DNA from 3 places in the Bacillus sp. Marseille-Q1617 genome. Region 3 is predicted to be linked to each of the others. Evidence: riboswitches for the same ligand, from Rfam matches in the RefSeq annotation. Region 3 holds a riboswitch; each other region holds the start of a gene.
The links. A riboswitch is a leader RNA that binds a small molecule or an ion and turns the genes downstream of it on or off. The one in region 3 is predicted to bind S-adenosylmethionine.

Region 1: another riboswitch for S-adenosylmethionine. It lies ahead of HWX64_RS14725 (methionine ABC transporter ATP-binding protein); the one in region 3 lies ahead of HWX64_RS14265 (methionine ABC transporter ATP-binding protein).
Region 2: another riboswitch for S-adenosylmethionine. It lies ahead of metK (methionine adenosyltransferase); the one in region 3 lies ahead of HWX64_RS14265 (methionine ABC transporter ATP-binding protein).

The regions. Positions count from the first base shown of each region.
Region 1 is NZ_CAHJXM010000002.1:666,815-677,400, forward strand. It holds gene uvrB (excinuclease ABC subunit UvrB) at 1-750, shown strand, start outside; gene uvrA (excinuclease ABC subunit UvrA) at 758-3,631, shown strand; gene HWX64_RS14720 (alpha/beta fold hydrolase) at 4,067-4,849, shown strand; SAM riboswitch class I at 4,974-5,079, shown strand; gene HWX64_RS14725 (methionine ABC transporter ATP-binding protein) at 5,192-6,217, shown strand; gene HWX64_RS14730 (methionine ABC transporter permease) at 6,225-6,869, shown strand; gene HWX64_RS14735 (MetQ/NlpA family ABC transporter substrate-binding protein) at 6,881-7,717, shown strand; gene HWX64_RS14740 (M20 family metallopeptidase) at 7,731-8,930, shown strand; gene HWX64_RS14745 (DUF4870 domain-containing protein) at 9,425-9,739, shown strand; gene HWX64_RS14750 (DUF4097 domain-containing protein) at 9,764-10,586, shown strand, end outside.
Region 2 is NZ_CAHJXM010000002.1:1,047,945-1,058,530, reverse strand. It holds gene HWX64_RS16700 (tetraprenyl-beta-curcumene synthase family protein) at 1-231, opposite strand, end outside; gene HWX64_RS16695 (alpha/beta hydrolase) at 246-1,049, opposite strand; gene HWX64_RS16690 (gamma carbonic anhydrase family protein) at 1,134-1,649, shown strand; gene metK (methionine adenosyltransferase) at 2,111-3,310, opposite strand; SAM riboswitch class I at 3,547-3,693, opposite strand; gene pckA (phosphoenolpyruvate carboxykinase (ATP)) at 4,068-5,657, shown strand; gene HWX64_RS16675 (lmo0937 family membrane protein) at 6,048-6,197, opposite strand; gene HWX64_RS16670 (GNAT family N-acetyltransferase) at 6,347-7,114, shown strand; gene HWX64_RS16665 (biotin transporter BioY) at 7,219-7,782, opposite strand; gene HWX64_RS16660 (CBO0543 family protein) at 7,836-8,381, opposite strand; gene HWX64_RS16655 (DUF2584 domain-containing protein) at 8,464-8,706, opposite strand; gene HWX64_RS16650 (S9 family peptidase) at 8,719-9,504, opposite strand; gene HWX64_RS16645 (ABC transporter substrate-binding protein) at 9,695-10,586, shown strand, end outside.
Region 3 is NZ_CAHJXM010000002.1:560,574-571,159, forward strand. It holds gene HWX64_RS14245 (alpha-galactosidase) at 1-938, shown strand, start outside; gene HWX64_RS14250 (LacI family DNA-binding transcriptional regulator) at 1,302-2,321, shown strand; gene HWX64_RS14255 (DUF1659 domain-containing protein) at 2,707-2,925, shown strand; gene HWX64_RS14260 (DUF2922 domain-containing protein) at 2,963-3,181, shown strand; SAM riboswitch class I at 3,672-3,778, shown strand; gene HWX64_RS14265 (methionine ABC transporter ATP-binding protein) at 3,870-4,883, shown strand; gene HWX64_RS14270 (methionine ABC transporter permease) at 4,873-5,538, shown strand; gene HWX64_RS14275 (MetQ/NlpA family ABC transporter substrate-binding protein) at 5,560-6,375, shown strand; gene HWX64_RS14280 (ABC transporter ATP-binding protein) at 6,906-8,039, shown strand; gene HWX64_RS14285 (carbohydrate ABC transporter permease) at 8,036-8,947, shown strand; gene HWX64_RS14290 (carbohydrate ABC transporter permease) at 8,944-9,756, shown strand; gene HWX64_RS14295 (ABC transporter substrate-binding protein) at 9,835-10,586, shown strand, end outside.

The sequences.
Region 1 (10,586 bases), 110 kb from region 3:
ATCCGTCCGACAGGACTGCTCGATCCCATCATCGAAGTGCGCCCGATCGAGGGGCAGATTGATGACCTTCTTGGCGAAATCAATGAACGCATCGAGAAAAATGAGCGTGTCCTCGTGACGACATTGACCAAGAAAATGTCAGAGGATCTTTCAGCCTACTTAAAGGAAATCGGCATCAAGGTCCAATACCTGCACTCTGAAATCAAGACGCTTGAGCGAATCGAAATCATCCGTGACCTCCGTCTGGGTAAATTTGATGTTCTCGTCGGGATCAACCTGCTTCGTGAGGGGCTCGATATCCCTGAGGTTTCATTGGTATCGATTCTCGACGCGGATAAAGAAGGTTTCCTCCGTTCCGAGCGTTCCCTGATTCAAACGATCGGACGTGCAGCACGTAACTCGAACGGTAAGGTCATCATGTATGCTGATAAGATGACCGATTCGATGCAGAAAGCGATTGACGAAACGAAACGCCGTCGTGAAATCCAAGAGGAATATAATGAGAAACACGGCATCACACCGACGACGATACAAAAAGAAATCAGGGATGTCATCCGTGCGACTCATGCCGCAGAAGAAGCAGGGGTTTACGAAGGGAAAGAGACAAAAGTTTCGAATATGTCGAAACCTGAGAGACAAAAACTTATTGCTAGCCTGGAAGTGGAAATGAAAGAAGCGGCCAAGGCGCTCGACTTTGAACGGGCAGCCCAGCTTCGCGATACCATTCTTGAGCTAAAGGCGGAAGGATGAAACAGGAATGGCTAAAGACCAAATTATCGTACAAGGAGCCAGAGCTCATAATTTAAAAAATATAGATATTAAAATTCCGAGAGATAAGCTGGTCGTCCTGACCGGTTTATCCGGATCGGGGAAATCTTCCCTTGCCTTTGACACGATATACGCAGAAGGGCAGCGGCGTTATGTCGAGTCCTTGTCTGCTTATGCACGTCAATTCCTCGGTCAGATGGATAAGCCGGATGTCGATTCCATCGAAGGGTTGTCACCGGCAATCTCGATCGACCAGAAGACGACAAGCAAGAACCCGCGTTCAACAGTGGGGACGGTCACTGAAATATATGACTATCTCCGTCTGTTATTTGCCCGTGTCGGAAAACCGATCTGTCCGAATCACGGCATCGAAATCTCTTCCCAGACGATCGAGCAGATGGTCGACAGGATCCTTGAGTACCCCGAACGGACAAAGCTTCAGGTGCTCGCCCCTGTGGTTTCCGGACGCAAAGGCACCCATGCCAAAACGCTTGAAGACATCAAGAAGCAGGGGTTCGTCCGTGTCCGTGTAGACGGCGAGGTCCAGGATCTCGGGGAAGAGATCAAGCTTGAAAAGAATAAGAAGCATTCCATCGAAGTCATCATCGACCGTATCGTAGTAAAAGATGGTGTCTCAGCTCGGTTATCGGATTCTTTGGAAACGGCTCTCCGCCTTGCAGAAGGCCAGGTCGTCATCGATGTGATCGGGGAAGAGGAGCTCCTGTTCAGTGAGCATCATGCCTGCCCTTATTGCGGGTTCTCGATCACGGAACTTGAGCCGAGGATGTTTTCCTTCAACAGTCCTTTTGGAGCATGTCCAAGCTGTGACGGACTGGGGACGAAGCTTGAGGTGGACAAAGAACTTGTCATCCCCAACTGGGACCGCACCCTCAATGAGCATGCGATTGCCCCTTGGGAGCCGACCAGCTCACAATACTATCCATCACTGCTGAAAGCGGTCTGTGACCACTACAGTATCCCGATGGATGTTCCCGTCAAGGATATCCCGAAAGATAAAATGGATAAAATCCTTAAAGGCTCCGGCAAAGACGAGATCTATTTCCGTTACGAAAATGACTTTGGTCAAGTGAGGGAGAATTATCTCCGCTTTGAAGGGGTCATGAAAAATATAGAGCGCCGCTACCGTGAAACAAGCTCGGACTACATCCGTGAGCAAATGGAGAAGTACATGGCGCAGCAGGACTGTCCGACCTGTAACGGCCACCGCCTGAAAGAAGAAAGTCTGGCCGTGAAAGTGGATTCGCTCCATATCGGGGAAGTCACTGCCTTCTCCATAGAGGAAGCTGACCATTTCTTCGCACAGCTCGAGCTTTCAGAAAAAGACATGCAGATTGCACGATTGATCCTGAGGGAGATCCGTGAACGACTCGGCTTCCTTGTGAATGTCGGCCTTGATTATCTTACATTAAGCCGTGCTGCGGGAACCCTTTCAGGGGGAGAGGCGCAGCGGATCCGTCTCGCAACCCAGATCGGATCCAGACTGACAGGGGTTCTTTATATACTTGATGAACCTTCGATCGGCCTGCATCAGCGGGACAATGACCGCTTGATTGATACACTCAAAAATATGCGTGACATCGGGAATACGTTGATTGTCGTCGAGCATGACGAAGATACGATGCTTGCAGCCGATTACCTGATCGATATCGGTCCCGGGGCAGGCGTGCACGGCGGGGAGGTTATCTCAGCGGGAACACCCGATGAAGTCATGGATGACAAAAATTCCTTGACCGGACAATATTTATCCGGAAAGAAATTCATCCCGCTTCCACAGGAAAGACGCAAGCCCGATGGAAGATATCTTGAAGTTGTCGGGGCGAAAGAAAATAATTTGAGCAACGTGAAGGCAAAGTTTCCGCTGGGAGTTTTTACGGCAGTCACAGGTGTTTCCGGCTCCGGTAAAAGTACGCTGATCAATGAGATCCTCCATAAATCCCTTGCCCAAAAGCTTCACAATGCTAAAACCAAACCTGGTGAGCACAAAGAAGTGAAGGGGATCGACCATCTCGATAAAGTCATCGATATCGACCAATCGCCGATCGGCCGTACACCCCGTTCGAACCCGGCAACCTATACGGGCGTCTTCGATGATATCCGCGATGTGTTCGCGACGACCAATGAAGCCAAGGTGCGAGGATATAAAAAAGGACGCTTCAGCTTCAACGTAAAAGGCGGAAGATGCGAAGCCTGCCGCGGCGACGGGATCATCAAAATCGAAATGCACTTCCTGCCTGACGTCTATGTTCCGTGTGAAGTATGCCACGGCAAGCGTTATAACCGTGAAACGCTTGAAGTGAAATACAAGGACAAGAACATTGCGGACGTTCTTGAAATGACAGTCGAAGATGCGGTGAAGTTCTTCGAGAACATTCCGAAAATCAAACGGAAGCTTCAAACGATCTTTGATGTCGGCTTGGGCTACATCACACTCGGCCAGCCGGCGACGACTCTCTCAGGAGGAGAAGCACAGCGTGTGAAGCTGGCGTCCGAACTGCACCGCCGTTCAACAGGGCGTTCACTTTACATCCTGGACGAACCGACAACCGGTCTCCACGTCGATGACATTTCACGCCTGCTGACCGTACTTCAGCGCCTCGTTGAAAACGGGGATACGGTCCTTGTCATCGAACACAACCTGGACGTCATCAAAGCGGCCGACTACATCGTCGACCTCGGACCAGAAGGAGGCGACAAAGGCGGCACCATCATCGCCAGCGGAACCCCTGAAAAAGTCGCAGAAGCAAAAGGTTCCTACACAGGTAAATACCTGAAGCCGATCCTTGAACGCGACCGCGAGCGGATGAAAAAGAAAATCCGCGAGAAGGAAGAAGTGACGAGTTAATAACGATAAAAGAAAGCCTGAATACTAAGTAAAACCCGAACTAGTTTGCATCCTTGAAGGCAAACAAGTTCGGGTTTTTATTATTTGAAAATGTACAAATAGATTTTAGCTTTTTCCAGCGGTTGATTGGAGTGCATGACGAAGACTCCTGCGGGAAAAGCGTGTTAGGTGAGACCCCACAGGAGCATCGCGACGAGGAGGCTCACCAACCGCCCGCGGAAAGCGAAGTCTTGCACGGAAATCAATAGCGGTGTTAAGAGACTTTACTGGAATTGTTTTTAGTTTTATCCCAATGCTTCTTTACGAAATGACACCGATTTTATAAAAGTAGAACCTTATTCCACCAACACAGCAGGATTTTTGAATAAAGTATGGAATACATCACTCTATACTAAGTTGCGTAAGGTGGAATCGATTATGATTTGCAAAGTGAAGATGGGCAGTATTTTTTATGAAATGGTTGGCGAAGGTACCCCTCTATTAATCCTTCATTCCATGGGAACAGATCACCGTTCCATGAAGGCTTGGCTGGAACCCATTTTCTTGAATATGGATGGGTACCAAAGAATTTACATTGACCTGCCTGCACACGGACGGAGTGAAATTGACGAAAACCTCAGAACAACCACTGATATGCTTACAAATATAGTAGATTTTATAGATACCGTACTCCCTAATAAGGTATTTTCCTTAATAGGATTTTCTTTTGGTGGATATTTAGCTCAGGGGATACTGCATTTAAGAAAAAACCAAGTTGAGAGAATTTGTTTGCTTGCATCTGCCCTTCATATTAAAGAGAGGACGCTGCCTGAAAAGACAGTCTTAGAAAAAGATGATGATTTACTTAATGGGCTGGAGTCTGAAATAAGAAATGCTTTCGAAACACTGTTTGTTTATCAAAATAAAGAAAACCTCGACTGCTTTTTAAATGAAGTCCAGCCTGGACGCTTTTTGGCCAACAGAGAATTTTTAACCTCAAACTGGAGAGAAAAGGGCTACTTTTTCCCTAAAGAACCTTTCCATGATGTCTCTACCATGCGGCAGCAGGCACTGATCATTCTTGGGAAACAGGACTGTATCTGCGGATACAAAGATTATGATTTCTTGCTCAATAAGTTTCCAGAGTCAACCTATGTCATTTTAAACAAAGCAGGCCATATGCTTCCCATTGAAAAGCGTAAAGTAGTGCAGCAGCTAGTTGAAGACTGGTTAAAGTGACCAAATTGATTATGTCCTGCGTAATGTAAAATCTTCAAAAACAGGATTGACAAACCAATTAGAATCCTATACTATTACCCTAATGCTTAAACGCACTATTACATTAATTTAATAAAGCGATATCTTCTTATCCAGAGAGGTGGAGGGACTGGCCCTGCGAAACCTCGGCAACGGGTTCTTTATGAATACCGTGCCAATTCCATCAAGTCAAATGACTTGAAAGATGAGAAGAGCGGGACATATACCATTTTGTGCCTCTCTTCTTATGAAGAGGGGCCCTTTTTATTTCATACATGTCCTGAAACATCAAGAAGAATTCATAGTGAAAGGAGCAAGTCCTGTATGATCAGAGTTCAGAATGTTACAAAAATATTCGAGACGAAGGATGGGCCGTTCACCGCTTTGAAGAATGTGTCCTTTCAAGTGAAAAAGGGAGAAATCTATGGGGTCATCGGATTCAGCGGTGCGGGGAAAAGCACGCTCGTCCGCTGTCTCAATTATTTGGAGAAACCATCGTCAGGCGATATTTTCATTGAAGAGCAGAGCCTGAAAGAGCAGTCGGCGGTCGATCTCCGAAAAGAACGGCACCGCATCGGGATGATCTTTCAACACTTCAATCTGTTTCAATCCCGGACGGTGGCAGGTAATATCGCCTATCCTCTGAAACTGGCAAAATGGCCGAAAGAGAAAATCAATGAGAGAGTAAAAGAATTATTGGCCTTTGTCGGCCTGGAAGATAAAGCGAAACATTATCCTGATGAACTGTCAGGCGGACAGAAGCAGAGAGTGGGAATTGCAAGGGCACTGGCGACATCCCCTTCGATCCTGCTATGTGACGAAGCGACATCGGCACTCGATCCGCAGACGACGGAATCAATCCTGAATCTTTTAAAACGAATCAACGCAGAGTACGGTATCACGATTGTGATGATTACCCACGAAATGCAGGTGATCCGGGAAATCTGTGACAAAGTGGCGGTGATGGAAAATGGAGAAATCGTAGAAGAAGGAAGCGTCTTCGATATTTTTTCCAACCCGCAGACGGCTACAACGAAAAACTTCGTGAAAAGTGTCATGAATGACCAGCTGCCATCGTCCGTACTGGATAAATTGAATGGCAGCGGCGAGGGACGCATTTGCCGCCTGATTTTCAAAGGGGATTCGACAGGGGCACCGATCCTTTCGGAAACGGCAAAAAAATTCAATGCCCATATCAATGTACTGTTTGGGCAGATAACGGAGCTTCAAGGAAAGCCATTCGGGAATCTCATCGTCCAGATCATCGGAAGCGAGAGGGAAACGACAGAGATTCTGCGGTACTGGCAGCAGCGATTATTTGTAAGTGAGGTGGAAAAGCGTGCAAGTTAATTGGGAGATGTTTTGGCCTAAGATCATAGAAGCTACGTGGGATACCGTGGCGATGGTATCATTTTCACTGCTATTTGCGACGTTGATCGGACTTCCGCTTGGAATCATTGTCGTCGTGACGAGGAAGGGGCACTTACTGGAGAACAAAGCCATCTTTTCTGTATTAAGCAGTATCATCAACGTGTTCCGGTCCATTCCGTTCATCATCCTGATGGTGGCAATCATTCCTTTTACAAGATTGGTAGTGGGGACGTCGATCGGAACGGCCGCAGCAGTGGTGCCGCTTGTTGTGTTTGCAGCACCGTATATTGCGAGACTGGTAGAAAGCTCGCTCCTTGAAGTGGAACCCGGTGTCATTGAAGCAGCGGAATCCATGGGGGCAGGGCCGTGGCAGATCATCTTCGGAATCCTTATCCCGGAAGCACTGAGCACATTGGTCCTGAATATCACGATTGCCACAATCGGTCTCGTAGGTGCATCCGCCATGGCCGGGGCAGTCGGCGGAGGAGGTCTCGGGGATCTTGCCATCGCCTATGGGTATCAGCGTTTTGAAACTTCGGTCATGATTGTAACGGTCATTATTTTAGTGGTGATGGTTCAAGGACTTCAGACTGCAGGAAATACATTATCGAAAATCATCAGAAGACGATAGGAGAGAATATCATGAAAAAATCGATCAGTTTACTAAGTTTAGCCGTGCTGTTATTTACCTTGATCTTAAGCGGGTGCTCAGGTGACAAGGCTTCTGGTTCAGGGGAAAAAGAAGTGGTGAAAGTCGGATTGAACGGGTCGGGAGTACCGATCTGGGAATATATCAAAGAGAAAGCAGCGAAGGAAGGGATTGAAATCGAGCTTGTCGAGTTTGCCGACTACGTGAGACCGAATCAAGCGCTGGCTGATGGAGATATCGACTTGAACGCTTTCCAGACGATTTCCTACTTTGACTCATTCATTAAAGAACATAATCTGGACCTAGTGCCAATCGGGACCACGATCATCGCACCGATGGGGATCTATTCAGAAAAACATAAATCAGTGGAAGATATTCCAGAAGGAAGTAAGGTTGCCGTTCCTCAAGAAGCGACAAACCTGGGACGTGCACTTCTTCTTTTGCAGGAAGCAGGTTTGATCGAGCTTGAAAAAGGCTTTGACCAGTCTCAGGGACTTGATGCGATTAAAGAAAACCCGAAGAATCTTGAATTCACACCTGTCGTCGCTGCACAGACTCCCCGCGTATTGCCGGATGTGGCGGCATCGGTCATCAATAACGGGGTAGCGGTGGAAGCCGGATTTGTTCCTGTGGATGACAGCATCTACATTGAGGGGTCAGAATCAACGCCATATATCAACATCATTGCTGCACAGGCAGAGGACAAGGACAATAAAACGTATCAAAAAATAGTGGAAATTTATCAGCAGGAAGATGTCGCTGAACATATTAAGGAAACGTACAAGAACTCCTTGATCCCGACATTCGTTCCGCTGAGCGAAATCCAATAGGAGGTGCTTCAGGATGAGTCAGACAGTGAATGGAATTGATGTTAAAAATAAACTGGCATCTGCAGTAGACGAACTATCAACCACTTTGCTTTCGGTCAGTCACAGGATCCACGAGAACCCGGAAATCGGCAATGAGGAATACTTTGCTTCAGAAACGCTGACCACCCTATTATCCCAGCATGGATTTGCCGTCGAAACGGGACTCGCCGGACATGAGACTTCCATTGTTGCACGTAAAAGCTCAGGGGAAGAAGGGCCGGTCATTGGATATCTGGCTGAGTATGACGCGCTGCCGGGACTCGGGCATGCGTGCGGTCATAATATCATCGGTACAGCCAGCTGCGGGGCGGCCATCGCCCTCGCTTCCGTCCTTGAGGAAACAGGCGGGGAAGTGGTCGTGTTCGGAACCCCTGCTGAAGAAGGGGGTCCGAACGGCAGCGCTAAAGGAAGTTTTGTGAAAGCGGGATTATTTCAGGGCGTGGATGCTTGTTTAATGGTCCATCCTTACAATCGCACGACGCTGACGGGCAGTACACTCGCCGTCGATCCTCTCGATTTTGAATTCAGGGGCCGGTCCGCTCATGCAGCCGCTTCACCTGAGGACGGGATCAACGCCCTGGATGGCGTGATCCAGTTATTCAACGGCATCAATGCCCTTCGTCAGCACGTGACGGACGACGTCAGGATCCATGGCATCATCACTCATGGCGGCGATGCTCCGAACATTGTCCCTGATTACGCAAAAGCACGTTTTTACATCAGGGCGGCAACACGTGAAGCCTGCAATGAAGTCACGCAAAAAGTAAAAGCAGTGGCTGAAGGAGCAGCACTCGCGACAGGAACGGAAGTCAACGTCATCAAGATCCAAAATGAAGTGGACCACTTCCAGCTGAACCGCCGTTTTGACAAAGTCTTTCAGAAATCCATCGAATCTCTTGGAGAGTACTTTGATGAAACCGAGCGCAAAGGCCTGGGCTCGACCGACGCCGGCAACGTCAGCAGAGTCGTCCCGACCATCCACCCCTACATTAAAATAGGCCCGGAATCCCTCGTCGTCCATACAAACGAATTCAGGGAAGCGGCCAAATCGCCTGAAGGGGACCGGGCGCTGCTCACAGGAGCCAAGGCACTTGCTTTGACAGGATATGAGCTTTTGACCGATTCAGAGCTTTTAAAGGAAATATGGCAGGAGTTTAAAGACCGGCAGAGATGATATAAAGTTTGAATCGGGATAATGAATAGCAACATACCAATTCAAAAACGCACTGGATTTCTATTTGAAATTCACAGTGCGTTTTTTATATCCCTTATTATAGGGGACTGGGCTTTATTTTTAGTGGATTATGTTGAAGAATAAAGAGTATAAAAGGATATAACTGCGTGACACTCGAATTAAAAAACACAGAGTGGATTGGAGCTGCCGGCACTTGACTCCTGCGGGAAAAGCGGAACAGGTGAGACCCCGCAGGCGAAGCCGAGGAGGCTCACCGGCCGCCCGCGGAAAGCAAGTGCCGGCAGCGGAAAGGAACGGTTCGCAATTAGAAGGAAACCTGTATTGTAAAACACACCTCAGTACCCACAAAAACTCAGACCTCAGATGGAGTAAAACGAAGAATGTCCTATGAGAAAATGATCACAGAAGGAATTTTCAAAGAATGAAACCTTTTAAGAAACGTATCGTAAATAATAGTAAAGGAGATGATGAAGATGGAGACCAACAAGATATTATCAGCGCTTTGCTATTTTAGTATATTTTTTGCAGGATTTATATTTCCGATCATCGTTTATTTCATAACAGATAACCCGCATGTGAAGAAGGATGCCAAGGCGGCATTGATCTCTCACATCATACCATTGATTGCTATACCGCTTATCTTTGCAGGCATCTTTTTAGACATCGGCATTTTTGCCACGGGATCAGGAATTCCGGTCTTTTTCTTCCTGATGATCGGGTTGTTCATATTGATTAATATCGTCATTGTCATTTGGAATGTGTACAAAGGAATCAAAGTACTTCTGTAATACTTAATGATAAGGGGATGAAGAATGATGAATGAAGAACGCAAACGAATTCTCGATATGGTGGAAAAAGGGACGCTCACTGCCCAGGAAGCATTGACCTTACTTGAAGCCCTGGATAAGAAAACCGAACCAACAAAGGAAAAAGAGAAGGATTTCCTTGATGAGTTCGTGTCCATTTTCCAGGATGAGAAGAAGGGTGACACAAGCCAAGGTTACAAATCGGATAAAACGAAGGATAAACTTCTGGATTTTATGAACACCGCTTTTTCTAAAATAAAGAACTTCGACTTCGATTTCCAATGGAATCAGTCGGTTGAAGTGTCGCATGTGTTCCAGCAGCCAAACACGGCCTTCAAAAAAGTGGACATCGATGTGGCCAATGGGAAAGTGGAACTCATCCCGTGGGACGGCGAAGAGGTAAGGGTCGAGTGTCAGGCGAAGGTGTACCGAACCGAAGACCGGGAAGAAGCCCGAAAGCAGTTCATGGAGAACACCTCTTTTGCAGTCGACGAAGAAACGCTCTATTTCTCCACCCAGCTGAAATGGATGAAGGTGGATTCGAAGCTTTATATACCGAAGCATCAGTATGAAAAGGTATCGGTGCGTTTGTTTAACGGCGGTCTGAAAGCCGGCCATATCGACGCTGAAGATTTCCGGGCAAAATCGGCAAATGGAAAGATCCATATCGATCAACTGACAAGCAAAAAAGCAGAGGTCGAAACGTCAAACGGTGCCATCACGATTTTGAATGCAAAAGCAGAAAAGGTCGAAGCGGAATCCATCAACGGCAAAGTTCAGGTGGAAGGGGATATTCAGTATACGGATGCCCAATCCTTGAACGGAAATA
Region 2 (10,586 bases), 490 kb from region 3:
CGTGAAGCGGATCGTTTCCCTTTTCTTCTTCAGTGAGAGAATGGAAAGGATCGAACCCCCTTCACAATGAAAGGTTTTATGCTCAATACTCGCTAATGCCTGTTTTCTTAATTCATCGTTTGGAATCTCTGAGGCTCGTTTTTTCCAGTGATCAAGCTCATGATGGACAAGCGGAAAGATATCCCGATATACTTTTGTCATTAATGAAAAAGGACTTGCAGGTACTGACAAGCTTACCACCTCGTTTATAAAATATAACCCAGTGCCTTCAGCCGGCTTTCTATGAAGATCTTCGAGTATTCAAAGATTTCTTCTCTCTCGGGTTCGTTATAGATTTCATGATAGCATTTCGCCCATTCCTTATAGTGCATTTCCGAAAGCGACAGCTCATTGAACCATTTCTTGACTGCACTTTTATCCACGATTTTATCATCGCCAGCCTGGAGCACCAGAAGAGGGATATCCGGCATTTTATTCAAGTTGACTGTGGCAAGCTTGATTGCCTGTGCTAGCTCCCTGTACCAGCGGACAGAAACTTTCGTGATATAAAGTGTATCGTTGCTGTCAATCTCCCTGACATCCGCATTCCGGGTCGCCATATCAATCGTCAATCCTGATGGGAATTTGACCATCGGGGCAAATTTATTCAATCCATACGACAGTAATTCGATCGGTTTGGACGGTCCATTCACAAGACCCAGGCAAGGTGAAGATAATATGACCCCTGCCAACTTGACATGGGACTCCTGAAGCATCCGTACGGCAATGAGTCCGCCCATGCTGTGGCCAAGGAGGAATACAGGCAGTTCAAACTGATAAGCAGCCTGAACCCAGTCTTTCACCTCGATAAGATATTCGTCGAACGAATCGATATGTCCTCTTTGTCTTCTCGACGTCATTCCCTGCCCCGGCAAATCACCCATAATGACATGGAAACCTGCTGCACGCCACATTTCAATGAGCCAGCCGTATCGGCCATGATGTTCCATTGCTCCATGAATGATGACGATGACTGCTTTTGCCTCTTGATCTGTTTCCCATTTCCACATGGCAAATCCTCCTTAAATGTTTCTCTAATGGTTATCATCTGCTACCATTATTATAGTAAATATTATTGAAAGGGGTAGTGAAAAATGCTCTATCCATACCATGATAAAAAACCTGTTATTGCAGAATCTGCTTATGTTGCCGATTATGTAACGATTTCCGGGGATGTTGAGATCGGGGAAGAATCCAGCATCTGGTTCAATACCGTCATCAGAGGAGACGTTGCACCTACCAGGATTGGGAGCAAAGTGAATGTCCAGGACAACTCCATCCTTCATCAAAGCCCTGGAAATCCCCTTATCCTTGAAGATGAAGTGACAGTCGGCCACGGTGTCATCTTACATAGCTGCAAAATCAGAAAAAAAGCCCTCATTGGCATGGGATCGATCATCCTGGATAACGCCGAGATCGGTGAAGGTGCTTTTATCGGAGCCGGTAGTCTGGTCCCTCAGGGAAAAGTCATCCCTCCAAACACGCTTGCCTTTGGCCGTCCTGCAAAAGTGGTGAGGGAATTGAACGAACATGATATCAGTGAGATGAAACGCATCTCCAGGGAATATGCCGAAAAAGGCCAGTATTATAAAAGCATCAAACCCTTTTAACTCTTATACTTGTGATACCCCAACCTGAGTGAGATTACTCGTGTTAAATTACGGGAGGGTTGAAGTGGATTTAATCATCCCGAGGTTGTGCCTGGCTCGATTCTTGCTTTCGGGACCAGGCACGACTCAAGCTAATTGAGTATGGCAGGACTTTGCGGTATGGTGAAGCTTTCGGCCATTTTTCGATTTTATCTGCCGTCTTTCATTTTTATCGTCCAAAAATATTTTTTATCGTCCATTTTTTCATTTTAGCTGCCAAAATCCTAATATATCTGCCATTCTTCATATTTCGACAAATTCCGCATGAGTTTCCTTACCTTGACTTCTTTGACTTCGAAACCCATACCCTCATTCAAAACTTGTACGCACCGAATACAACTTCACTCAACCAGCCGCCCCAATCCAAATACATCAAAAAAACCAACACCCATAAAAGAGTATTGGTTTTCTCATACCTGTTATTACTTAAGAGCTTCAGCTTTCAATACTTCAGCTTTGTTCGTACGCTCCCAAGGAAGGTCAAGATCGTTGCGGCCAAAGTGTCCGTAAGCAGCTGTCTGCTTGTAAATCGGACGGCGAAGATCGAGCATCTTGATGATTCCTGCAGGGCGAAGATCGAAGTTGCTGCTTACCACATCAACCAATACATCCTCAGAAACCTTACCCGTTCCGAATGTATCAACCGAGATGGATACAGGCTGTGCTACACCGATCGCATACGCCAATTGAACTTCACACTTTTCAGCAAGGCCGGCAGCCACGATGTTTTTCGCTACATAGCGCGCTGCATATGCAGCCGAGCGGTCAACCTTCGTCGCATCCTTACCGGAGAATGCGCCGCCGCCGTGACGTGCGTATCCGCCGTATGTGTCAACGATGATTTTACGGCCTGTAAGACCCGCATCACCTTGAGGACCGCCGATAACAAAACGGCCGGTAGGGTTGATGAAGTATTTTGTTTTTTCGTCGATCAGTTCTTTAGGAACAATAGGATCGATGACATATTCTTTCAGGTTACGCTGGATCTGCTCAAGCGAAACTTCAGGGTGGTGCTGAGTTGAGATAACGATTGTGTCGATGCGTACAGGCTTATCGTTCTCATCATATTCAACCGTTACCTGCGTTTTACCGTCCGGACGAAGGTAAGGAAGAACTTCTTCTTTGCGTACTTCAGTCAGCTGGCGGGATAATTTATGTGCAAGGGAAATCGGAAGAGGCATAAGCTCCTTCGTTTCGTTGCAGGCAAATCCGAACATCAGACCTTGGTCACCTGCACCGATTGCATCGATTTCTTCATCAGACATTTGTCCTTCACGCGCTTCAAGTGCTTGGTCCACACCTTGGGCGATATCGGCAGACTGCTCATCGATTGATGTCAAAACTGCACAAGTTTCTGCATCAAAACCGTACTTCGCACGTGTGTATCCGATCCCACGGATCGTTTCACGGACGATTTTAGGGATGTCCACATACGTATTTGTTGTGATTTCACCTGCAACAAGGACAAGACCTGTTGTAACAGATGTTTCACATGCTACACGGGCATTCGGGTCATTCGTTAAAATGGCATCAAGAATTGAATCAGAGATTTGGTCACAAATTTTATCTGGATGTCCTTCCGTTACGGACTCAGATGTAAACAGACGACGTTTTGTTGACATTAAGGTTCCTCCTTAAGCATAATTGCCGATTTCCACCGACAAAACAATTAAACAGATACGGTACTCATTCCCTAAGTAGTATGAAGTAAACATGGTTTTTTTATAAGGAAGAGAAAAACGACCTTATATAAAAACATGAGATTTAATCACTAATGCTCCACTATAAAATAGAAAAAACCCTTCCTCGGGAAAAAGTACAAAGAGGAAAGGTTTCACATCATAGCCGCGCCTTTTCTCTCTTATCGTTCAAGGTTGTCCACCTTGCCTCAGTTTAGCACCTTCGCTTCATGGGATCCTTCCCTATTACAAAAAGGACCAACTTTCTATTTAGCAGGTTGCTGGGTTTCATAGGGTCTGCTCCCTCCACCAGCTCAGGATAAGAGTATCCGTTCAAGGTACAATAATAACGTTAACGCCAAAGGGTGTCAAATATTTTTTAGTATGTAAAGATTAACAGCATGATGCCACATTTACCGCTGGGAACAATGTTTTGATTGATTATTGGGCAGGCTTCTGACATTTATATAAGAAGAAACACGGAAACGTGGGTATATGAATGAGGAATTTCCTGAGGACAAGCATAAACTGCTTAGATAGGGAGAAATAAGTTGCGTTTTTAAAGGAAAATGTTACAAGTTTAAGTCACAATATAAAAAAATGCTAAATAGTATAGACTAATAAATTAATTGTGTTATACTATTTTTGAAAAGATACAACAACAAAGTGGTATTTAAATTTATATAAAGGAAGGGTTCTAATGAATTCAGTGAGCATGTCTAGTGAGTTAACAGAATTACTTAGCGGTCAAAATATCAAAAATCAACTGTCTGTTTCACAATTAGTGGAAAAAGTTCTTCATAGAAATGAAGGCGTTTTAACTTCTTCAGGTGCAGTCAGAGCTGAAACTGGCAAATATACAGGGCGCTCTCCTAAAGATAAATTTACTGTAGAGGAGCCTACAACAAAAGATAAAATTGATTGGGGAGCTGTTAATCAGCCAATCTCCGCTGAATCATTCGATAAATTATACCATAAAGTCCTTGCATACTTAAAAGAAAAAGAAGAAGTATTCGTCTTCAACGGATTTGCAGGTGCAGATCCAAAACATAGACTTCCGATCCAGGTAATCAATGAATTTGCGTGGCATAACCTTTTCGCGCATCAGCTGTTCATCCGTCCGAGTGCGGAAGAGTTAATCTCACATAAATCAGAATTTACGATCGTATCAGCTCCAAACTTTAAAGCAGACCCTGCTGTGGACGGGACAAATTCTGAAACATTCATCATCGTTTCTTTTGAAAAACGCATCGTCCTGATCGGCGGAACGGAATATGCAGGAGAAATGAAGAAATCGATCTTCTCCGTCATGAATTACATGCTTCCTGAAGCAGACATCCTTTCCATGCACTGTTCGGCAAATGTAGGACGCGAAGGCGACGTCGCACTATTCTTCGGCCTATCCGGAACAGGCAAAACGACATTATCAGCAGATCCCAACCGCCGTTTGATCGGGGACGACGAACACGGCTGGTCACCGAATGGCGTATTCAACATCGAAGGCGGCTGCTATGCGAAATGCATCGGCCTGACTCGTGAAAAAGAGCCTCAAATCTTTGATGCCATCCGCTTTGGATCCGTATTGGAAAACGTGGTTCTTGATGAAGAATCCCGCATTCCGGATTATGATGATAATAGTTTAACAGAAAACACGCGTGCAGCTTATCCGCTTCAAGCAATGGAAAACATCGTGGAGCCTAGCGTTGCCGGCCACCCTAATACCATCGTATTCCTGACTGCCGATGCATTCGGCGTCCTGCCTCCGATCAGTAAACTGACGAAAGAGCAGGCTATGTACCATTTCTTAAGCGGTTATACATCTAAATTAGCAGGAACTGAGCGCGGAATCACTTCACCGCAGGCCACATTCTCTACTTGCTTCGGTTCTCCTTTCCTGCCGCTTGCCGCTACTCGCTACGCAGAAATGCTCGGTAAGAAAATCGATGAGCACAATGCAGAAGTCTACCTCGTAAACACTGGCTGGACCGGAGGAGAATACGGTGTGGGTAACCGCATGAAGTTATCTTACACACGCGCAATGGTGCAGGCAGCCTTAGAAGGTGAACTGACGAACGTTGAAACGGAAACAGACGAAATCTTCGGATTGAACATTCCGGTACATGTACCAGGTGTACCTGATGAAGTGCTTCAACCGATTAAAACATGGTCTAATGAAGAAGCGTACAAAGTGAAAGCAACTGAACTTGCACGCCAATTCAACGAAAATTTCAAGAAATTCACAAACGTACCTGCCGAGATCGAAGCTAAAGGCGGTCCCGCTGTAAATTAATCACATTTATTTCAATAAGACCCGTCGAACACGGCATAGTGTTTGGCTGGTCTTTATTTTTGGCGTCGGTTTTTCTGGGGGAATTAGCGAAAACCCTGTGATTATCAGTCTTACCAATGAAAATTGAAGTTATCGACGTTTTATAAGGCTTATCAACGAAAATTCTAGGTTATCAACGTTTTATAAGGCTTATCAACGAAAATCTTCGTTTATCAACGTTTTTTTGATTTTACCAACAATTCTACAACAATCGACAAAATCCGAAGTTACCAACCCGGCAATCCACGGGGCACCAGTCCGGCCCTCTCCTCGCCGGCTGCGCTTCCCTTGATTTCCTCCACCAAATCCCAACCAAATAAAAAAAGAGGATTCCTCCTCCTTTTAAATAAGCTATAAGCGTTTCTTCTTGCCTGTAATCAGATTCCATAAGAACACGACCACGGCAATGATCAATAAAATATGGATGATGGCTCCGCCGATCTTGAAGATCAGTCCCAATAACCACAGGACAACAAGTATCCCGATGATGGTCCACAACATGTATACCGCCTCCTTCATCATGTATTGTTGCTAACTTTCCCTAAATTGAGCTTTTTAAAACAACAACGAATATTTTTTGCAAATTCCTCTTTACTAAATATTAGAAATATTGGTAATATATCAATTAAACTTATAAAGGGGATAGTGAAATGATCAGAGTATTAACCCAGGCAGATGATGAGCAATGTCAGCAGTTGATCCAAATGCAGCCTGCCGAGAATTTATTCATCATCGGCGATATAGAGGCATTTGGCTATGAACAGGATTTCCAAACCATTTGGGGAGATTTTGACGAGTTGGGAAGACTGAGAGGGGTCCTCTTAAAATATAGGGAAAACTTCATTCCGTACTCCGCAGGAGATTTTGATGCAGAGGGATTCGCCGACATTATTAATCACTGCGATGATTTCAGTATCATGTCAGGTCTAAAGGCGGTCACTTCAAAGGTAGAACCTTTCTTAACGAGGGAATATCAATCAAAAAGGCATAACCGCGGCTCATTGTCAAATGAGGAACTTAATCATGTTGAAAAAGCCTCCACGAAAGACCTGCCCGGACTAGTTGAACTCTACAAAAAAATCCTTGAGTTCAGCGGGGGAAATTTCACTGTGGAGAAAAGAAAACATGGTATGGAAAAAGGGGTCGCGCGCAGCTACTACATTAAAAAAGACGGCATCTATGTATCCTCCGCCTCTACCACTGCTGAAAACAGCATGTCTGCGATGATCGTGGCTGTGTGTACCCACCCTGATCATAAGAAAAAAGGATATGCGACCGAGTGCATGACCAGACTGTGCCTTGATGTACTTCAGGAAGGCAAGGAGCTCTGCCTTTTTTATGATAATCCTGAAGCAGGCAGTATCTATAAGAATATCGGCTTTGAAGATATCGGCTATTGGATGATGTACAAATTTTAGACGTGGGGAATGCCAAGAGGAAGCTCATTCCCCCTCATCCCGCCCCATCAAAAAACTGCACTATAAAAGCCGGATCTTCTTTCGAAGAGATCCGGCTTTTTCAATTAAGCAGCCGCTTCTTGACTGCCCTGTATCAATTTCGCCTGCACCAGACGTTTTCTAACCGTAATACCTATCCAGCTGGCCAGGAATGCTTTGATAAGCCCTACTACGATAAAAGGATACACTCCCGCTGCCATAGCCTGCGCCCAGCTCAGATCGGCCACATATTTCAATTGGATTGTACCAAGTAACAGGGTGATGACCATCCCTGCTGTGTTTGCGATCATGGCCATTGTAAGGTTGAATTTCGTCTTTTCTAAGATCAATCCTGTAATAAATGCCGCTGCAATGAACCCGAAAATGTAGCCGCCGGTAGGGCCGACAAGCACCTGCGCTCCCCCGCTGAACCCGGCAAATACCGGCACCCCGACCGCTCCAAGTGCGGCATAGCCAATCATGGCAAAAGCTCCGTATCTACTTCCGAGAATCGTCGCTGTAATCCCTACCGCCAAAGTCTGCCCGCTGATCGGGACAAGCGGAAGCGGAATTTCAATCTGCGCAAAAATCCCTGTTATTGCAGCAAAAATACTGCATTGGATGATCATTCTTAATTTTTCCCCATTCATTCTCTGTTCTCCCCTTTGTGTAAACTATCAACAATTTAAAGTTAACACACTTTTTATCGTTCGGGAAGAACCTTAAAGATTTTTTCCACAAACCAGCGAATGATATACGAGAGGGGGAAATAGATCACGAATGACCACCACGGTTCCCAATGATAAGCCTTGTAATAATCAAGCCATCTAAAAAATGGCTCACTGATAAACGAAGCCCCGCCCGCTAACACCATATTGGCGATGAAGAATGCCTTCCCCTTCGGAAAATGATAATAAATGAACATATAGCTGACAGGAATCAAGGCGTAATCAAAAAAATAGGCCTTTGGATAAATCGGTAAGAGTTCGGTTGGATATCCCCAAAAACCCAATTCAAACCCAAATCCATCCAGATTCGCCGCAGCTATGATCCAAACCATCCCGAGAAAAAGGACCCTCGGCAGCTGCTGCCGATCCACCAACTTCAATATCTTCACCCAGAGGCCGATCATTAAGACGACAATGATCCACCACTTCAGAGTAAGGAAATTATATTCCATCCAATAGTCGATATTTAATTTTGCCGCTCTCATTAACCCACTATGAACGCTGTCATACTTTTCAATCATCTGTTTACCTCAGTTTTTTATTAGTATGAGAATTAATCCCTGTATTTATCAGCAAATAAAAAAGAACCTGATAACCAGGCTCTTAATTGGTCCTATTCAGCGATATCAGTTTGTAAGAAATCGTTGTCCTTCCTTCATGCCATTGTATCTTTTCTATACGTGCATATCCCCTTGAATGGCTTTTCTTTGTCGTCCGAATTTCGATTGGAGTGTGCATCGGATATAAGCGGTAACCGTCTTTTTGCAATTGAAAAAGATTGTCTTCCTTTCTGACCTCTTTCCCTTTCGTGACAAGCGTGGTATTAAGCTCGAGCCCCATTCCCATGGTCATTCCCCTTTACTTCTGTTTTTTCATCCAACCACAAAGCATAGAGACAATTTCACGGTTTTTCAGCGGGGGAAAATAATGCGTGAAATCTGAAAAATAATATGACTCAACGGATTTCCCGGCCTCTTTCAGCCTTTTTTCTAATCTATATGCATGATCGATCGAAACGTTGTGATCTTTTTTTCCGTGAATGATCAGGACAGGAGCTGAGATTCCTTCAATTTCATACAGCGGGGTCCGCCACTCATAGCGTTCAGGATATTTATTCGGACTGCCGCCGATCACCCTCTTCATCATCCTGCGAAGGTCTTTCCGCTCTTCATAGGTCAGGAACATATCGGATACCCCTCCCCAAGTGACGATGGAAGTGACGTCTTTCCTTTCAATGCCGGTGAAGAGTGCCATGACCCCTCCCCTGGAAAAACCGAAGACATGGATCCGCTGGTTATGTACGCGTTTGTATTGTTTGAGCAGCTGATATGCGGACAAGGCATCTTCACGGTCATCCCCCGCAAAATCTTCATTCCCTTCCCCGCCACGGTTCCCGCGGTAAAATGGCGCGAACACGATAAATCCTTGCTGGGCAAATTGGGCAATCCGGGCGGGACGCACCATCCCCACTCCTTTAATTCCGCCTCTTAAATACAGAAAGCCATCATACTCTCCTTCTTGTACCGGCTGTGCAAGCAGCCCTTTCACTCGCAGACCTCCTGACAAATAGACGATTTCATAGAGCTCGACATGCGGGTTCGGGGATGGAAATAACGTCTTTTTCACAATTGTTCCGTTTATCATACTCTCTTCCTTTCAAAAATCACTCTGGGTATTCACACATTTTTTACACGTCACATAAACTATTTTATCAAATCTCATATTCAACTTGTCATGGTTCTCTATAGGAGCATCCTACCCCTCTATGATGATGTAAAACCGTTTAGAGGGTATTAGTATAGGCTTTTGTTTCATTCAAAGGAGGAAAATATTTATGAAAAAATGGAGTCGAATCGTCTTCACCCTTCTCTTGACCACAGTACTCACCATCGGCTTGACAGCATGCGGAAGCGAAAAGAATGAGCTGGAAAAAGTACGCGTGGCAGAAGTTACCCGTTCCATCTTCTATGCTCCCCAATATGTTGCAATTGAAAAAGGCTTTTTTAAAGAGGAAGGCCTCGATATTGAACTCACCACCACATGGGGCGGGGATAAGACGATGACCACTTTACTATCCGATGGGGCAGATATCGCGCTTGTCGGTTCTGAAACATCCATTTACGTCCATGCGCAAGGGTCCGATGATCCCGTCATCAACTTTGCCCAGCTCACACAAACAGACGGTACCTTCCTGGTATCGCGTGAAAAAGTGGAAAACTTTGAATGGGACCAGCTGAAAGGCTCCACTTTCCTGGGTCAGCGTAAAGGCGGCATGCCACAGATGGTCGGAGAATTTGTGCTTAAACAGCACGGAATCGATCCCCATAATGATCTGAACCTGATCCAGAATATCGATTTCGCCAACATCGCCAACGCCTTTGCATCAGGAACAGGTGATTATGTGCAGCTGTTCGAACCAACTGCATCGATTTTTGAAAAAGAAGGGAAAGGACATATCGTCGCTTCCTTCGGTACAGAATCCGGCCATGTCCCTTACACTACCTTCATGGCAAAGGACAGTTATATAAAAGAGAACCAAGATGACATCGAAAAGTTCACAAAGGCTCTTCACAAAGCCCAGAAGTGGGTGCAAGAAAGCTCCCCTGAAGAAATCGCCGAAGTCATCGAACCGTATTTCGAGGATACTGAATTAGACATCATCGTAACCGTGGTGGACCGCTATAAATCACAAGGCTCCTTCGCAACAGATCCGATTCTGGATTCAG
Region 3 (10,586 bases):
TCGGCGTGAAGGACCGGCCGCTTTCACACGGCCGGAATCAATTCATCCTTGATCTGTCCAAGCAGGACGTGGTCGATTATTTGGATGAAACCCTGTCCGCGATCCTTTCTTCATCAAGGATTTCGTATGTGAAATGGGACATGAACCGAAATATGACGGAAGTGGGGTCCGACTCTGTTGGCAGCGACCGTCAGGGAGAGGTCGCCCACCGGTACGTGCTCGGTCTCTATCAGCTGCTTGAAAGGCTGACCAGCAAGTTTCCGCATATCCTGTTCGAATCCTGCGCAAGCGGGGGGAACCGTTTTGATCCGGGCATGCTCTATTACATGCCGCAAACGTGGACGAGTGACAACACCGATGCCATTGAACGCTTGAAGATCCAATGGGGCACTTCGCTTGTGTACCCGCTGTCATCGATGGGCGCACACGTATCGAGCTGCCCGAATCACCAGACAGGCAGGTCGACGCCCCTCGATACCCGGTTCCACGTCTCCATGTTCGGGGCGTTCGGCTACGAGCTCGATGCCACTCGATTTTCAGAGGAAGAACAGCAGGAAGTAAAGAAGCAGGTTGAATTTGTAAAAGAAAACCGCCAGCTCCTCCAGTTCGGTTCATTTTACCGCCTGTTAAGTCCATTCGAAGGCAATGACACTGCCTGGATGGTCGCGGATGCCGAAAAAGGTGAGGCCATCGCAGCATTTTACCGGACATTGGCCGTCCCGAACCCATCCCTGAAACGGATCAGGCTGCAGGGGCTGGACCCGGATGCCCTGTACGAAATAGAAGGGACGGGACAAACAGTTCACCGGGCGTACGGAGACGAGCTCATGAACATCGGGCTCTTGATCCCCCCAATGTTCAGCGGCACCGTCGTCACTGAAAACACTGTGATAAAAGGAGACTTTCAATCATTAATCTGGAAGTTAAAGGAAGTCTGATAAGAAATCCCCATATTGATGGAAATTCAGGCTGATTTGTTTTAAAGTAAAGAGTGGTATGAATTTAAGTACAGGGTTGACCTACTTTTTTTCAAAGAAAATGTACTTTTGAATAATAAAACCGGCTCCAGCTGTTGATTGGAGTGCAAGGCGAAGACTCCTGCGGGAGAAGTGGCCAATGTGAGACCCCACAGGAGCGCAGCGACGAGGAGGCTCACGGGTCACCCGCGGAAAGCGAAGTCTTGCACGGAAATCAACAGCGGCTTTAGAAGAGCATTCAAAATAACAATCAAAATGCAAGAGAGAAGTAAGTCGAGCGGCCCGCTTCTCTCCCAGGTAAATAGCAATAAAGGGGGAAGTGGGATGGCCACTTTAAAAGACATAGCACAAAAAGCGGGAGTCTCACTCGCGACCGTTTCAAGGGTCCTGAACTATGATGCTTCACTGTCCGTAACGGACGAAACGAAGAAGAAGATTTTCCAGATCGCCCAGGACATGAATTACAAAACCCTGAGGAACCGGAAAGACCCTCAGCAAATCAGCGACCGACTCCAGTTTGGCCTGGTTTATTGGTACTCCGATCAGCAGGAAATGGCCGACCCATACTACATGGCCGTCCGCAACGGGGTGGAGCGGGAGTGTCAGGAAAGAAACATCGACCTCGTCAAGCTGTTCAAGAACGGTAACACAATCGACCCGACCAGGCTTTCAGAACTCGACGGCATCATTGCGGTCGGGAAGTACAGCCAATCCGAAATCGATGCTTTTGAAAAAGCAGCCCGCCAGCTGGTCCTCGTCGATTACTCACCATCGGATGACTACGACTCCGTGGTCGTCGATTTCAGGAAAGCGATGACCGAAGTGCTCGACTACCTCTTGAGCCTAGGCCATAAGAGTATCGGATACATCGGCGGAAAGGAATACGTCCTCGATGAAGAGCCGATCCGGGACGAACGGGAAGTCACGTTCCGGGAGTACCTTTCATTGAAAGGACTCCATAACCCCGCCTTCATCTGGACGGACGGGAACTTCACGTCGGAAAGCGGCTACAGCCTCATAAAGGAAGCCCTGAAAAAAGATGATGTCCCGTCAGCCTTCTTTGTCGCATCGGACTCGATGGCGATCGGAGCGATCCGTGCCCTTCATGAAGAAGGAATCGCCATTCCGGACGAAGTGTCTATCGTCGGATTCAATGACATCGCAACATCAAAGTTCCTTCAGCCTTCCCTGACGACTGTGAAGGTCTACACGGAATTCATGGGTGAATCAGCGGTGGAACTCCTTCTCGACCAGATTCAATCAAAGCGGGAATTGGCGAAGAAAGTAGTGGTACCGGTTCATTTAGTGAAGCGGGAGAGCTGCAGCGAAGCGGCTGATAAATAAGGAGAAGCTCTTTTTGGATCGTTGGTCCGGGAAGGGCTTTTTTTTGTTTAACAGTGGTTTTGCCAAAGATTAGTACAAGTGAGCCTGGCTCAAAGGGTCTGGTTTGAGCCAAGCTCGATCTCTATGTTTTGAACCATGCACCGAAGCAGCGCCTTTGAAGGAAAGGCTTCAATCCATTCGGGTGCCAGGCACAATCCGGCTGTTCTGTTCCTGGCACAATTAGCCCCTTTTGTGCCAGGAACAATCACCCCCTCGTGTGCCAGGCACAACCATAATCCAACCTACCCATTCCCCGTTCCCAACCTCCCCAATAAAAATATTTCAAACCAAGGTGTCCTTTTCCTCCCCCGATCCCTATATAAAAGGTGAAAGGAGGTGAGGCACCATGGCAACAGCGGATTTGAAAGGAACAAAGCTGAGGTTTGCATACAACGACGGGATGGATGAGAAAGGCAACCCGAAGTACAAGTACAAATCATACAGCTACATCAAAGGCTCGGCTACTCCGGATGAGATGCACAGCGCAGCTCAGTCACTCGCAGGTCTTTCAGAGAAAAACTTATTCAACGTAGAAAAGATTCAAAACTTCGATATCAACGCGTAATGACGTTGAAATTTAAGAGGGAGGAGGAGATCTCAACATGGCAAAGGTACTTGAATTAGAATTTAAAACCGAAACTGGCAAAACAGCGAAAATCAGCGTCAACGATCCCATCGACCCGATCGATACAATCCAAGTCAAAGCAGCAATGGACAACTTGATCACAACCGGCGTATTCGGAAGCTCAGGCGGCGCGCTAGTAAGCGTAGACGGAGCACGTGTGGTAGAACGTAATGTGACGGATTATGAAGTTTTATAATAAGTGACCCAAGCCCACCTCGTAATCTCAATACGAGGCGGGCTTTTCAATTTTAATTAAACGTTTGTTTAAACCTTCAAAACCTTTCTCCATCGAGGATTTGAGACGTTAATCAAACGTTTGTTTAAAAGTTAAGTGCTTCCTCCAAGGAAGGTTTTTGTCTTAATCCATGGTCAACCGTAACATTGATTAATTGTCTCACTCCAGCGTTGATTGTAGTAGAAGACGTAGACTCCTGCGGGAAAAGCGAAGCAGTGGAGACCCCGCAGGCAAAGCCGAGGAGGCTCCACGCTCGCCCGCGCAAAGCGAAGTCTTCCACGGAAATCAAAAGCGGTATACAAGGAAAATTTTTCAGTTCAGCCTATCCCCTTTAACCACAGCAAAGAAATCGCTTACATAAAAAACAAACTCAAAATCCCTTATTGACTTCCCAAAACAAACCATATATCATCTCCTATAAGATTAAAAACTTCGAAAATTAAATACTTTCAAATTATCAAGAGCGACCGAGGGATCAGGCCCTGTGACGTCCGGCAACCTCCAATTATGGAACGGTGCTAATTCCTGCAGAATGGATTTCATTCTGAAAGATAAGTCGATGACATAAACGCGATGCTTCTTTCAGTAATTGAAAGAAGCATTTTTTATTTGGCCAAACATCAATACATAAAGAAAAGGGGTGTGAATGATGATCCAAATCAGAAATCTAGTAAAAGAATACAAAACAAAAAAGCAAACGGTGCTTGGTGTGGATAATGTCTCCGTCACCATTCAAAAAGGAGAAATTTTCGGTATCGTCGGTTACAGCGGGGCCGGAAAAAGCTCGCTTATCAGATGCCTCAATTTACTGGAAAAGCCGACATCAGGGGAGATCATCATCGACGGACGGGACTTGACGAAGCTGAAATCCAGAGAACTCCGCCTCGCACGCCAGAAAATCAGCATGATTTTTCAGCACTTCCACCTCATCAAAGCGAAAACGGTATACGAAAACCTTGCTTTTGCCTTGAAAGCAGCGAGGGTGCCAAAGGCAAAGATCGAACCAAGGGTGACAGAACTGCTCGAGATGGTGGGGCTGAGCGACAAAGCTCAAGCCTATCCGGCACAGCTGAGTGGCGGCCAGAAGCAGCGGGTCGGCATCGCAAGGGCACTCGCGAACAATCCTTCCGTCCTGCTGTGCGACGAAGCGACTTCGGCGCTGGATCCGAGCACGACCAAGTCGATCCTTAAACTTTTAAAAGACATCAACAAACAACTGGGACTGACCATCGTCCTCATCACGCACGAAATGGAAGTTGTAAAAGAAATCTGCGACAGGATGGCCGTCATGCAGGACGGCAGAATCGTGGAGGAAGGCCCTGTGTATGATCTTTTCGCCAACCCGAGACAGCCGCTTACAAAACAGTTCATCGAAAACATCCTGCAGTTTGAACTGCCGCCTCACTTACTGAAGAGCCGGACGGGCAAGCTGATCAAAATCCAGTTCAAGGGCTCTATCGCAGAAGAGAGTGTCGTATCTGAAGTGTTCCAAAAATATAAGGTCCGAGGCAATATCCTTCATGGGAAAATCGAGTATATCCAGGAAACGCCGCTGGGGATTTTCATCATGGAGCTGATAGGAGAGGATGCTGAAATACAGGCCGCCATCCGCTACATAACAGCTAAAACACAAAGTCTGGAGGTGCTCGACCGTGCTGCCTGATTCATTGATTGCGATTTTACCAGAATTAAATAAAGCATTCCTGGAAACCGTCTATATGGTCGGGATTTCATTGGCCATCGCGATCCTGCTGGGCCTGCCGCTCGGTGTCCTGCTTTTCGTGACAGACAAGGGATTGTTCCTGCAAAACGGCTTCATTAAAAAAATCGTCGGCTTCGTTGTCAACATGGTCCGCTCGGTTCCGTTCATCATTTTATTAGTTGCACTATTACCTCTTACAAAAATATTGACGGGAACGACGATCGGACCGACGGCGGCATCCGTTTCGCTGTCTGTAGCGGGGATTCCGTTTTTTGCAAGAATGGTAGAAACGGCCCTTCGCGAGATTGATAAGGGAGTCATCGAAGCCTCGGTGTCGGTGGGGGCGAGTCCATGGATGATCATCAAGGACGTCCTGCTGCCGGAAGCGAAGCCGGCCGTCATCCAGGCCATCACCATCACAACAATCAGTTTGGTCGCCTATTCCGCTATGGCAGGAATCGTAGGCGGAGGCGGTGTCGGTGACCTGGCCATCCGTTTCGGCTACTACCGTTATGACAATACGGTCATGATCACCACGGTCGTCGTCTTGATTTGCTTGGTGCAGCTCATCCAGTATACGGGCGATGTTTTTGCAAGATTAGTAGATAAACGATAAACAACCTAGGGGGAAGATTTCATGAAAAAGTGGTTTTTACTTTTAGTAGCAGCATTGACAGTAAGTTTGCTTGCGGCGTGCGGTGGAGAAGAAGCAAGCTCGGAGGATAAAAAAGAAATCACGATTGGGGCGACATCAGGTCCGTACAGCGACATGGTGACAAAAGCCATCAAACCAGGGCTTGAGGAAAAAGGATACACCGTTGAAGTAAAGGAATTCAGCGACTACATCCAGCCGAACAACGCACTCGCGCAGGGGGACCTCGACGCGAACCTGTTCCAGCATAAAATCTATATGGAAACATTCGCAAAGCAGCACGGCATGGAGCTTTCGGAAGTCATCGTCGTACCAACAGCACCGATGGGCATCTACTCGAACAAATTTGATTCGATCGAAGACATCAAAGAAGGAAGCGCCATCGCCGTTCCAAATGACCCGACAAACGCTGCAAGAGCGTTCCAAATCCTAGAGGATGCGAAGCTGATCACATTGAAAGAAGGAACAGATCCATTAACGGTTTCTGAAAAAGACATCGACAAAAACGTGAAAAACCTTCAATTCAAACCGATCGAAGCGGCACAGCTTCCACGGGCAGTGGAAAGCGTTGACCTGTCGGCAGTCCCAGGGAACTATGCACTGGCTGCAAAAATGGATCTGCTTGACGCACTGCAGCTTGAAAACATGCCCGACCAATATCGCAACCGTGTCGTCATGAACACCAAAGACGTCGATTCCCAGCTTGCTAAAGACATCAAAGCAGTCGTCGAAGCAGCTGAATTCGAAAACGTCATCGACGAAGAATTCAAAGGCTTCGGGAAGCCGGAGTGGATGGAATAATTTCATACTTTAATGTAGTGAGGGACGGGCCATTAGCTTGCTAAAGGCCCGTCCCTCGTTGCGTTAGTGCATGAAAACCCCGGAAGTTTTGTTCATACAACCTCTTACCCTTTCATATACTTTACTCACGTTGGTTATTCATTTCCAATTTGGAATTTCAGGAAATTAGAGCATACAAGTTAATACCTTTGTGTAGAGACCCGGAGAATTCACATCATGAGCTTAGGCACACCTAGGTTATGTTTGTGATTCTTTTTTTTGTCCAGGATTGCTTTGAATTGTACCAGGTACACCGGTTGTATTTTGTACCTAGTACAGGATCGACGTGCTGTACCAGGTACAACAGAGACGATTTACACCTGGTACAAAACTGATGAAATGCACCAGGTACACTGGCTGTATTTTGTACCTGGTACAAAACCGATGAAATGTACCAGGTACACAAAAGAAAGCAACCCATAAATGAAAACGCTGTATATGTATCAAAGCCAAAGTGAACAAGGAATCGGCGAATGCAAGGGGGAGAAAATGTGAAAAAGGTTGAGCTCATTGATGTATCAAAATCATACGACAAAAAGAATGAAGTCATCACCAATATTAACGTGACGGTCGAGCCTGGCGAATTCTTTGTGCTGGTCGGGCCGTCCGGCTGCGGGAAGAGTACGATGCTGCGGATGATTGCGGGGCTGGAGGATATTACGGCGGGTGTTCTAAAAATAGGAGACGAGGAAGTGAATAACCTGCCGCCGAGCAAGCGGAATATTTCGATGGTTTTCCAGAACTATGCCCTCTATCCACATCTGTCTGTTGAAGAGAATATCGTTTTTGGCTTGCACGTAAAGAAGATCCGGAAGGCAGAGAGGAAGGCGCGGTGTGAAGAGACGGCGAAGATGCTTGGTCTTTCTGACTATCTGAAAAGAAAACCCCGCGAGCTTTCCGGCGGGCAACGACAACGGGTGGCACTCGCCCGCGCCATCGTCAACCAGGCCCCGATCTGCCTGATGGATGAACCGCTCTCCAATCTCGATGCCAAACTGAGGGCACATATGAGGTCGGAAATCAGGCAGATTCAACGAAAGCTTGGAATTACGATGATTTACGTCACCCATGATCAGGTCGAAGCGATGACGATGGGGGACCGGATCATGATTCTTCACGACGGAAAGATCCAGCAGATCGGGAAGCCGATCGATATCTATAATAACCCTGCCAATCCTTTCGTTGCGACCTTCATCGGTTCTCCTCCGATGAATATCGCTGAAGCGGAGTATAATTCGGAAACTTCGCAGCTCCATTTTGGGACCGATGGTAAAATCGCCATTCCAAAAGTAGATGAGAAGTTCATGAAATCTGGCCGCATCATTGTCGGCATCCGCCCTGAACATCTGAAAGCGGCCACAAAAGAAACCGAAGAAGGGGACAAAATCAATGTTGAAGTCATCAATGTTGAGGTTCTTGGAAACGAAACAATTTTCTCCTTCATGCTCGGTGAAAAAGAATGGATGGCCAAGTGGACCGGTCAGTGGCGGATCAATGTGGGGGACGTGATCCCTGTTGTCATCAATTACGAGTCTCTTTGCTTCTTTGACAGTGAGACACAGCAGATCGTCAAAACCCCGACGGATATTGAAAACTATATGTTTGACCAAGAGGTGCTCAAATGAAGGCCGGCCTGAATGCAGCACCGCCAAGCCTTTGGAAGAGGTCGCTGAACGTCAGGACCGCCATGCTCTATCTTTTTCCTTCTATCTTATTATTTGCTGTGTTCATTTTTTATCCAATGTTCCGGACACTGTATCTCAGCTTTTTCCTGACCGATCAGCAGGGGACTGCCGCGTTGTTTGTCGGCCTTGAAAACTATGCTTATTTACTCGAGTCGCCAGAGTTCAGGAACAGCATCAAGGCGACCTTCCTATTTGTGCTGTATACAGTCCCTATCGGAATCATATTGGCGCTTTTCCTTGCCCTCATTGCCAATGAAAAATTGAAAGGGATCGGCTTTTTCAGGACGATGTATTCCTCGTCCATGGGGATATCGGTAGCGGCTTCCTCGGTGGTATGGTTATTCCTTTTCCATCCGAGTGTCGGAATGTTCAACCGGCTGCTGCACCTCCTGCATCTGCCTCAGGTGCAATGGCTGCTCGATCCCGAATGGGCGTTGATATCTGTGTCCATTTCGACCATCTGGCTTAACACCGGATTCTCATTTTTAATCATCCTCGGTGGTCTTCAGAACATCAATGAGTACCTCTATGAAAGCGCACGGATCGACGGGGCGGGGTATTGGTATCAGCTGAGGAGGATCACGATCCCGATGCTGTCGCCGACGCTCTTTTTCATCATCACGATATCGCTGATCAACGCGTTCCAGACATTCGGCCAGATCGACATCCTGACCAAGGGAGGCCCTTCGCAGTCTACCAATCTCATCGTTTATTCGATTTACCGTGAAGCCTTCATCAACTATCAATTCGGAACGGCGAGCGCGCAGGCAGTCTTCCTGTTCATCTGTATCCTGATCGTGACGATCCTGCAATTCAAGCTCGGGGAAAAGAAGGTGCATTATCAATGAGTATGCCGAAGAAAATATTGCTGTATGTCCTGCTGACAGTATCAGCTTTTCTTGTGTTTTTCCCGGTGCTGTACGCATTTATGATCAGTTTCATGACGGGTTCGGAAATCCTTCAGGGTAAATTCCTGCCGCAGTCATTCACTCTGGAAAACTATTTTAAGGTGTTCGAGCGGCTGCCGCTCATGAATTACCTGATCAATAGTTTTGTCGTGTCATTCGGTGTAATGCTCGGGCAGCTCGTTGTCTGCAGCATGGCTGCATATGCGTTTGTCTTCATCCCGTTCAAGGGGAGGGACTTCATTTTCTTCTTATTCATATCGACGATGATGATCCCGTGGGAAGCGACCATGATCCCGAATTTCTTTACGATTCAAAAACTGGACTGGATCAATACGTATCAAGGGCTGTCGCTGCCATTCTTCGCGCTGGCTTTCGGGACGTTCCTGCTGCGCCAGCATTTTAAAACGATCCCGAAGGAACTGCATGAAGCGGCACAGGTTGCCGGCTTGAGCCGATTCGCCTTCTTCTGGAGAGTGATCCTGCCCGTTTCAAAAACGAGTCTCGTGACGCTCGGGGCATACGGGTTTCTGACAACCTGGAATATGTATCTATGGCCGCTCCTCGTGACGACCAATGATTCGGTCCGAACGGTCCAAATCGGTCTGAAGCAGCTGCAGACACAGGAAATGGCGACCGAATGGGGAGTCGTCATGGCAGGCGTCATCATCGTCATCATCCCGACCCTGCTGCTCTTGTTCCTCGGACAGAAGCAGCTCCAAAAAGGATTGACTCAGGGGGCATTGAAGTAACGGTGTTTCACATGCCTGCTGCTCTCAGTGAGTCCGGGCATGTTTTAGCATAAATAACAAAAAGGGGTGTTACCGAAAATGAAAAAGAAACTGAGGATGCTGTTCATTTTTAGTGTGCTGGCTGTCATGCTTTTCACGACGGCCTGCTCGAACAGTGAAAGTGAAAAGCCGAAAGAAGACGGTTCAGATGATGGAAAGAGTTCGGGACCAGTGGAGATCAACTTCTGGCATGCCATGTCAGGTGCCGGACAGGAAGTGCTTGATGGGATCGTTGCTGATTTCAACAACTCTCAGGATAAGTACAAAGTAAACGCGGAATTCCAGGGGACCTATGAAGAGTCTCTGACAAAACTGAGGAGTGTCGGCGGTACCGAGAATGCTCCTGCGATCACCCAGGTGTTTGAAGTCGGGACGAAGTACATGATCGAGAGCGGCTTCATCGAACCGATGCAGACGTTCATCGATAAGGATAATTATGACGTCTCACAGCTTGAGGAGAATATCCTGAATTACTATACGGTGGATGGAAAGCTTTATTCCATGCCGTTCAACTCCTCCACACCGGTGATGATCTACAACAAGGACGCCTTCAAAGAAGCGGGGCTCGACCCTGAAAGTCCACCTCAAACCTTTGAAGAAGTAAAAGCCGCTGCTGAAAAATTGACGAAAAAAGATGAGCGTTTCGGCTTCTCCATGCTCACATACGGCTGGTTCTTTGAACAGCTGGTTGCCACACAAGGCGGGTTGTATGTAAATGAAGAAAACGGCCGTGAAGGAGATGCGACAGAAGCAGTCTTCAACGGGGAAGAAGGGCTGCGCGTCTTCAAGTT